DNA from 2 places in the Brachybacterium sp. ACRRE genome. Region 2 is predicted to be linked to the other one. Evidence: riboswitches for the same ligand, from Rfam matches in the RefSeq annotation. Region 2 holds a riboswitch; the other holds the start of a gene.
What was found. A riboswitch is a leader RNA that binds a small molecule or an ion and turns the genes downstream of it on or off. The one in region 2 is predicted to bind thiamine pyrophosphate.
Positions count from the first base shown of each region.

Region 1: linked by a shared signal. The riboswitch ahead of thiC (phosphomethylpyrimidine synthase ThiC) and the one ahead of MHY49_RS04550 (ECF transporter S component) in region 2 are both predicted to bind thiamine pyrophosphate.

Region 1 covers NZ_JAKRMO010000067.1:6,457-10,866, forward strand. Annotated here, with positions in the region: gene thiC (phosphomethylpyrimidine synthase ThiC) at 1-1,603, opposite strand, end outside; TPP riboswitch at 1,601-1,715, opposite strand; gene MHY49_RS16045 (ketose-bisphosphate aldolase) at 1,860-2,720, opposite strand; gene MHY49_RS16050 (DeoR/GlpR family DNA-binding transcription regulator) at 2,867-3,700, shown strand; gene MHY49_RS16055 (class II fructose-bisphosphate aldolase) at 3,757-4,410, opposite strand, start outside.
Region 2 covers NZ_JAKRMO010000010.1:627-5,036, reverse strand. Annotated here, with positions in the region: gene MHY49_RS04560 (M13 family metallopeptidase) at 1-1,540, shown strand, start outside; gene MHY49_RS04555 (hypothetical protein) at 1,548-2,126, shown strand; TPP riboswitch at 2,431-2,537, shown strand; gene MHY49_RS04550 (ECF transporter S component) at 2,613-3,353, shown strand; partial or broken gene MHY49_RS04545 (ABC transporter ATP-binding protein) at 3,350-4,410, shown strand, end outside.

The DNA.
Region 1 (4,410 bases), on a different contig from region 2:
TCATCGAGCAGAACTTCGGCCCGCACATCGAGCAGAAGTGCGCGGTCTTCGCGGGCTCGGCCGGCAGGGTCTCGTCGTGGTACTCCTCGGCGAGCTGCGGGTCCAGGGACAGCCCGAACTGGTCTCGCCAGCGGAACTCGAAGCGCGCTTTCGACAGGGCGTCGTCCCGCTGGCGGGCGCCCGGGTGGTCCTTGGCGACGTCGGCCGCATGAGCGGCGATCTTGTAGGTGATCACGCCCCTCTTCACGTCGTCGCGATCGGGCAGACCCAGGTGCTCCTTCGGGGTGACGTAGCAGAGCATCGCGGTGCCGTAGCGGGCGATCTCTGTCGCCCCGATCGCTGAGGTGATGTGGTCGTATGCAGGGGCGACGTCGGTGACCAGCGGGCCGAGCGTGTAGAACGGCGCGCCGTGGCACAGCTCCTGCTGGCGCTCCACGTTCTCGCGCACCAGGTGCAGCGGCACGTGGCCCGGGCCCTCGACCATCACCTGCACGTCGTGCTCCCAGGCGCGGCGGGTGAGCTCCGCGAGGGTGTCGAGCTCGGCGAACTGAGCGGCGTCGTTCGCATCCGCGAGCGATCCGGGCCGCAGTCCGTCGCCGAGCGAGAAGGCGACGTCGTAGCGGGCGAAGATCTCGCAGAGCTCGTCGTAGTGCTCGTAGAGGAAGTTCTCGCGGTGCCGTGCCAGGCACCATCCGGCCAGGATCGAACCGCCGCGCGAGACGATGCCCGTCACCCGGTTCGCCGTCAGCGGCACGTAGCGCAGCAGCACGCCGGCGTGGATCGTCATGTAGTCCACGCCCTGCTCGGCCTGCTCGATCACCGTGTCCCGGAAGATCTCCCAGGTGAGGGCGTTCGCGTCGCCGTTCACCTTCTCCAGGGCCTGGTAGATCGGGACGGTGCCGATCGGCACGGGGGAGTTGCGCAGGATCCACTCGCGGGTGGTGTGGATGTCATCGCCCGTGGACAGGTCCATGACGGTGTCCGCACCCCAGCGGGTGGCCCACTCGAGCTTGGAGACCTCCTCGGCGATCGACGAGGTCACCGCCGAGTTCCCGATGTTCGCGTTGATCTTCACCAGGAAGCGCCGGCCGATGATCATCGGTTCGGCCTCGGGGTGGTTCACGTTCGCGGGGATGATCGCGCGGCCTGCGGCGAGCTCCTCGCGCACCACCTCGACGTCACAGTCCTCCCGCAGCGCAACAAACCGCATCTCGGGGGTGATCTCGCCCCGACGGGCGTAGTGCATCTGCGTGACGGTGCGCCCGTCGACCGAGCGGACGGGCGCACGACGCGCACCGCGCCATTCGGCGCTCGCCTCGCCGCGGCGCACGGCCCCGCGGCCGTCATCGGCCAGGTCGCGGGCGCGGCCCGTGTACTCCTCGACATCGCCTCGATCGCGGATCCAGTTCTCGCGCAGAGGCGGCAGCCCCTCCTCGGGCTCACTGCCCGGACCGGCGGTCCGGTAGACCTCGAGCGGCGGGTTCGGCGTCCCGGTGGGGGAGTCGTCCTGGGCGATCCTCGTGATCGGCACGCGGATGTCGTGCGCAGGGTCCTCGAGGTGGCCGAGGGCGTGGGTGGGGTAGTTCTCGGGGCGTGCAGACATGCAGTCGCTCTCCTTCTTCCTTCGCCGGCATGACCCGGAGCAGGTTCGGTCGGTACTCGGACAGCGTCAGTCCGATCTCAGCCCGTTGCGACGGGCACCCGAGGGATCGGCGACGACCGTAGCACGGGGCCGGGGCGTGCCCTGCACTGCCGATGGCGCACGGTCCCCGCATGCAAGAACCCCGGGAGCCTCCTGCACGGAGGAACGCCCGGGGTCCAGCGGGATCGCGTGTCTGCGCGACGACGGAAGAAGCGAATCAGTACAGCGAGGCCTTGCCGCGGGCCTGGAACAGGTCGATCTTGTGCTCGGCGACCTTCTTCATCGCCGGGATCGCGAGCGGCTGGATGACGTTGGGCTCACGCAGGGACGGGTCCGCGAGCACCTCGCGCACGGCCTGGTGGTACGCCGCCTTGATGTCGCTGGAGATGTTGATCTTGTTGATGCCCCGCTCCACGGCGCCCGCGATCTCCGCATCGGGGTTGCCGGAGCCGCCGTGCAGCACCAGCGGGATCTCCACACGGCTCTTGATGGTCTCGAGGAGGTCGAGGCGAAGCTTCGGGGTGATCGACGAGGGGTAGAGCCCATGGCTGGTGCCGATCGCGATCGCGAGCGAGTCGACGCCGGTGCGCTCGAGGAACCGGTCGGCATCGTCGGGGTCGGTGTAGATGATCTTGGAGGCGCCCTTCTCGGCCTGCTCGTCGAGCTGGCCGATCGTGCCCAGCTCGCCCTCGACGGAGACGCCGACCGCATGGGCCACGCGCACGACCTCGGCGGTCGTCGCGATGTTCTCCTCGAAGGGCAGCAGCGAGCCGTCGATCATCACGGACGTGAAGCCCGCCTGGATCGCCAGGAGCACCTGGTCCAGGGTGGCGCCGTGGTCCAGGTGGATCGAGACGGGGACGCTCGCGCGGTGCGCCCACGCGATGACCGACGGGATGAACTCGGTGCCCACGTGGCTGAGCTCGTCGGGATGGATCGCCACCAGCAGCGGCGCCTCCGTCTCCTCGCTCACCTCCACGAGGCCCTTGAGCATGGCGTAGTCGCTGACATTGAACGCGGGGACGGCGAACGAGTTCTCGTTCGCGACCGCCAGGAGGTCCTTGCCACTCAGCAGCACGATGGCCTGCCCTTCTCGATGCGTCTTTGCGTATCGGGTTTCTGCGTGTTTCTGCGGGTCTGTTCGATCCTATGCTTGGGTACCATGGGAGGCAACCCTGGCGACGATGCTTGTGGGTGGTGGACGGACGCGACGAAGGGACCCTGATGACATCGAGCCGGCGCACGGGCAGCGGAAGCGGATCGCGCGGAGGACACCTGCCCGCCCGGCGCAAGGCCGACCTCGTGGCCTTCGTCCTGGAGTCCGGTCAGGTGTCCGTCACCGAGCTCGCGCAGCACTTCTCGGTCTCGGCAGACACGATCCGGCGTGACCTGGACGAACTCGACGCCTCCGGAACCCTCCTGCGCACCCACGGGGGTGCGGTGAGCCCCACCCTGGTGCCCCGGACGGATACGGGACTGGACGTGCGGTCGCGCTTGCACTCGAGCGCGAAGGAGACGATCGGCAAGCTCGCGGCGGAGCTCGTCGGCGGCGACGGCACCCTCATGATCAACGGTGGCACGACGGCCATCGCGCTCGCCAGGCACCTTCCCGCAGGGGCGGGCTTGCGCATCATCACGAACAACCTGCATCTTCCCGCAGCGCTCTCCGCCGGCGTCGCCGACGAGATCTTCATGGTCGGCGGCGCCGTGCGCGTGAGCGCCCAGGCCACGACCGGCCCGATCTCCTCGAGCCTCGGCATCGACCGGGCCGACGAGTTCGACGTGCGCTGCGACCTGGCGTTCATCGGCGTCGGCGCGGTCTCGGCGCAGCAGGGATTCTCCACCGGGAACGTCTCCGAGGCCGGTCTCATGCGGGAGATGATGCGTCGCTCGGACCGCGTCGTGGTCCTCGCCGACTCCACGAAGCTCGGGCGCAGCGTCTTCGCCAAGATCGGGGCGCTGGAGATGGCGGACGTGCTGGTGACGGACGCTCAGCCCGATGCAGAACTGGGGCGCGCCCTCGCCGAAGCGGGAGTGGAGGTCATCCACCCCCGCTGACGGTCGACGGCCGACACCCGATTCCCCTGCGCGCGGGTGTCCACAGGCTCACCTGCTCAGCGCGCCCGGCCCACGCTTCCGCACGGTTCCATGTATGCGCGCACCGTCCGTTGGGCGGCGGCGTCCGCGAACGCCAGCAGCTCGAAGAGCTCCCGGTCGGGATCCTCGTGGTGCGCGTCCACGAATCCGCGCGCGTTCGCGTGCATGAAGTCGGCCCCCATGTTGATCTTGGCGACGCCGTTGGCGACCGAGCGCTGCAGGTCTTCCGGCGAGGTCCCCGAGCCGCCGTGCAGCACCAGCGGCGTCCCGCATGCCTCGTTGATGCGCTCGAGTCGGTCGAACTCCAGGACGGGCACGAACCCCTCGGGCAGGAGCCCGTGGCTGGAGCCGTAGGAGACGGCCAGCGCGTCCACGCCGGTGGCGCGCACGAACTCGGCGGCCTGCTGCGGGTCCGTCATCATCTCCTCACGGGTGAAAGCGTCGCCGGCCACCGCACCCATGCCGCCGACCTCGCCCTCGATGGAGGTGCCGTACGCCTGGGCGAACTCGACGATGCGTCGGACGACCTCCACGTTCTCCTCGAAGGGGAGCTCGGAGGCGTCCATCATCGCGCTGGTGAAACCGGCATGGATCGTCTGGCGGACGAGGTGTTCGTGCTTGCCGTGGTCGATGCTGATCGCCACGGGCACGGACGCCTCCCGTGCGAGCGC
Region 2 (4,410 bases):
GGACTCCTACGCACCGATCCGCGAGGCCTACGTCGGCCATCTCGCGCGCCTCGCCGACCTCGCGTCCCTGCCCGACCGCGAGGGACTCGTCGCCGGGGACTCGGACGAGCTGGCCCGCGCAGTCATGGACTTCGAGACGCGGCTCGCGGCGTGCCACGTGGACCGGGTGCGCCTGCGCGACAGCGAGAAGTCGAACAACCCGATGGACGCCGCGCAGCGGGAATCCCTCGCCCCCGCGTTCCCCTGGGACGCGTACGTCCAGGGCACGGGCGCGCCCGCCGGCGCCTTCGACGTGGTCTGCGTGAGCCAGCCCGAGTTCGTCGAGGCCGTCGCCCCGCTGCTCGCGGCCGAGGACCTCGCCGTGCTGCGCACCTGGGCCGCCCTGCACACCGTCGGCGCCTTCGCCCCGTACCTCTCCTCTGCCTTCGTCGAGGAGGACTTCGACTTCTCCGGGCGCACCCTCTCCGGCGCCGAGCAGCTGCGCGAGCGCTGGAAGCGCGGCATCTCGCTGGTCGAGGGTGCCGTCGGCTTCGCGATCGGACAGGACTACGTCGCCCGGCACTTTCCGCCGGACCACAAGGCGCGCATGCAGGAGCTGGTCGGCGCGCTGCTGGACGCCTACCGCGAGTCGATCTCGACGCTCGCGTGGATGACGCCGGGCACCCGCGAGAAGGCCCTCGCCAAGCTCGAGCTGTTCACCCCGAAGATCGCCTACCCCGACGTGTGGCGCACCTACGAGGGTCTGGTGCTGGACCCGCACGACCTCGTCGCCTCGGTGCGCGCCGCCCGCATGCACGATGCCGCCCATGACTTCGCGAAGCTCGACGGGCCCGTCGACCGCGACGAGTGGCACATGACCCCGCAGACGGTCAACGCCTACTACAACCCGGGAGCGAACGAGATCGTCTTCCCCGCCGCGATCCTCGAGCCGCCGTTCTTCGACGCCGAGGCCGAGGACGCCGTGAACTTCGGCGGCATCGGCGCCGTGATCGGCCACGAGATCGGGCACGGCTTCGACGACCAGGGCTCCAAGTACGACGGCGAGGGGAACCTGCGCTCCTGGTGGACTGACGAGGACCGCGAGGCCTTCGAGCAGCGCACCCGTGCGCTCATCGACCAGTTCGACGCCCTCACCCCGCGCGTGCTGCGCGAGCAGGCTGAGGCGAAGGCGTCAGACGCGACCGACGGCGACGATGAGCTGCCCCATGTCAACGGCAGCCTCACGATCGGCGAGAACATCGGCGACCTGGGCGGGCTCACCATCGCGATCAAGGCCTACCTCGCGCGCTCCGGCGGGAACCCGCCGCGCCTGGACGACATGAGCGGACTGCAGCGCGTGTTCTGGTCCTGGGCCACGGTGTGGCGCGCGAAGTCCCGCGCGCAGGATGCGGCGCGCATGCTGGCGATCGACCCGCACTCCCCCGCCGAGTTCCGCTGCAATGCGATCGCGAGCAACCTCGACGCCTTCCACGCGGCCTTCGACGTGCGCGAGGACGACGCGATGTACCGCGCGCCCGAAGAGCGCGTGAGCATCTGGTGAGGACGGCGTGAGCAGGCCCGAGGCGCCCTTCCACGTGGGGCGGACGACGCCCGGCGCGGTGGGCTGGACCCGCATCGGCATGAGCGTCGTGATCGGCGTCGGCATCGCCGGGTACGCGCTCGCCTGGGCGCGGGGCGAGACGGTCGTGCTGGGCCTGGTGCTCGCCCTGGCCGTGCTCGTGTACGCCTTCTGGTCGTGGATGCGGCTGTCCACCCGGTTCGTGGTCGACGGGGGCGGGGTGACCGTGAGCCTCGGAGGCTTCCTGCCGCGCCCCGCCTGGCCCGTCGCCGACTTCCGCACCGTGCAGCTGCGCCGCATCCCGGGAGAGTCGCTCGGCGCGACGGTGGGCGGGCTCGGCTGGCGCCGCGGCCGCGTGATCTCGCCCGAGAACGGGAGCATCGAGGCGCTGCCCGGCCGCAAGGTCTTCACCACCGGCGAGCAGCGGTCCTCCTACCGCCTGATGGTCTCGCGCCCCGGGACCCTCGTGGAGATCATCGGCCGCGAGGGCACCCACTTCCTGCTCTCCCCCGACGATCCCCGCGCCGCCGCCGAGGCGATCGACCAGGCCATCCGCGCCCGCCGCTGATCCGCGCGCGCTGAAGCCCCGCCGACCGCTCGTCGGCCCATCCGCGCCCCGCCGGCGTCGCGAGAAGTACGAAACGGTTGCCATGAGCGCTCTTGGCAACCGTTTCGTACTTCTCGCGCCCCTTCGCCCCTTCGCCCCTTCGCCCCTTCGCCCGTTCGCCGGTTCGGCCGTTCGGGAGCGGGTCGGGACGGGACCGTCGGATCCCGTCGCCTCGCACGAGTCGTCGGGCGTCGGCCGACCCGGGCGATCTGGCGCACATCCCGAGGGCGCACCGACCGCCCCGCGCGATATCATCGACGCTGACATCCACAGACAGGGGAGCACCGCAGAGGTGCTGAGAGTGCGCACAGAGCGCAGACCCTCGAACCTGATCCGGTTCAGACCGGCGTAGGGAGTCGGGATTCTTCTGCGATGTCCGCCGCGCCGGATCTCTGCATCCGGGGCCGACGGGCCTCGCGGCCCCTTCCGCATCGGAAGGAGAACCAGATGTCGACCAGTTCCACCCCCGCCGCCTCGTCCGCGCGCGCCGAGAAGACCGCGGCGACCGGCGGAGCACCGGCACCTGCCCAGTCACCCGCACAGGCGTCTGCACCGGCATCGGCACCGGCACCCGCACCGGCGAGCGACGCCCTCGCACGTCGGCCGCTGCCGGCCTACCGCACCGTGGACCTCGTGCTGACGGTCGCGATCGGCGTCGTCTTCGCCTTCGTGTTCCTCGCCTGGGGCCAGGTGTACACGCTCTTCACCCCGCTGCAGGCCGTCCTGCCCCCGTCGGTGGGGCTGCTCGCGGGCGTGTGGTTCCTGCCTGCGCTGGTGGCGATGCTCATCGTGCGCCGTCCCGGCGCCGCCGTGCTGGCGGAGGTCATCGCCGCCGTCCTCGAGATGGTCCTCGGCGGGCAGTGGGGCATCGGCACCGTGGTCAGCGGCCTGCTGCAGGGCGGAGGCGTCGAGATCGCGTTCCTCGTCACCGCCTACCGCCGCTTCACCCTGCCCGTGGCGATCGCCGGCGGCGCACTCTCGGGGATCCTCGAATGGGTCTACGAGCGCTTCTCCTACTACCCCGAGTGGTCCTGGGCCTCGGCCTGGGCGCTGCTGGGCTTCTTCATCGTCTCCGGCGCGTTGCTGTGCGGGGTGCTGGGGTGGCTGATCGTGCGCGCCCTCGGTGCGACCGGCGCCCTGAGCGCCTTCCCGGCAGGGCGCCAGTGGGGACGGCGGTCGCGCGCATGAGCGCGGGGCCGACGGTGCTCGGGGCGACCTCTGGGGCCGACGGGACGACCGCTGGGGCCGACAGGACGCTCGGCGACGCGGCTCCCGACGGAACGGGTCCCGCCTCCCACGCCGCCGTGCCGCTCGGTCTCGACGCCGTCACCTGGACACCGTCGACCCGCTCCCACCCGACGATCGACGACCTCACCCTGCACATCCCGGCCGGCCAGCGCGTGCTGCTCACGGGACCCAGCGGCGGCGGCAAGTCGACCGTGCTCCGGGCCCTCACGGGCCTGCTCGACACCAGCACGGGCGACCTCGCGGGCGATGCCACCGGCCCCACCCGGCCGGGCGAGCGCGGACTGCTCCTGCAGCAGCCGCTGCACGCCCTGATCGGCGGGAGCGTCGGCCGAGACGCGGCCTTCGGTCCCGAGAACGCGGCGCTGGACCGCGAGGAGATCCAGCGCCGCGTGACCTCCGCCCTGCACGCGGCGCGCGTCGGGCTGGACGCCGCGACCTCGCCGTGGGATCTCAGCGGCGGGCAGCAGCAGAGGCTCGCCCTCGCCGGCTCCCTGGCGCTGGATCCCGGTGCGCTGCTGCTGGACGAGCCGCTGAGCATGCTCGATCGGCCGACGGCCCGCGAGGTCCGCGCCGCGATCCTGGATGCGGTCGGCGATCGCACCCTGGTGGTCGCCGACCACGACGCCGACGGCTGGGCCCCGCACGTGGACCGCGTGATCGTGCTCGGAGCGCAGGCGCACGTGCTCGCGGACGGCGCTCCCGACGACGTCCTCGAGCAGCCCGATCCGGCCGCCATGCCCGATCCGGCCGCCGCTCCCGACCCGACCGCCATGCCGGCCTCTGCGCGCGCATCCGGCACGTCCGGCACACCGGTGCTGTCGCTCTCGAGAGTCTCGATCGCGCGACGGCGACGACGGGACGAGGCCCGGGGGAAGCGGACCGTCGCCTCTCCCCTCCTCGACGGCCTCGACCTGGCCGTCCCCGCAGGATGTGTCGCGGTCCTCACCGGGCCGAGCGGCAGCGGCAAGACCACGCTGCTGCGCACGATCCTGGGCCT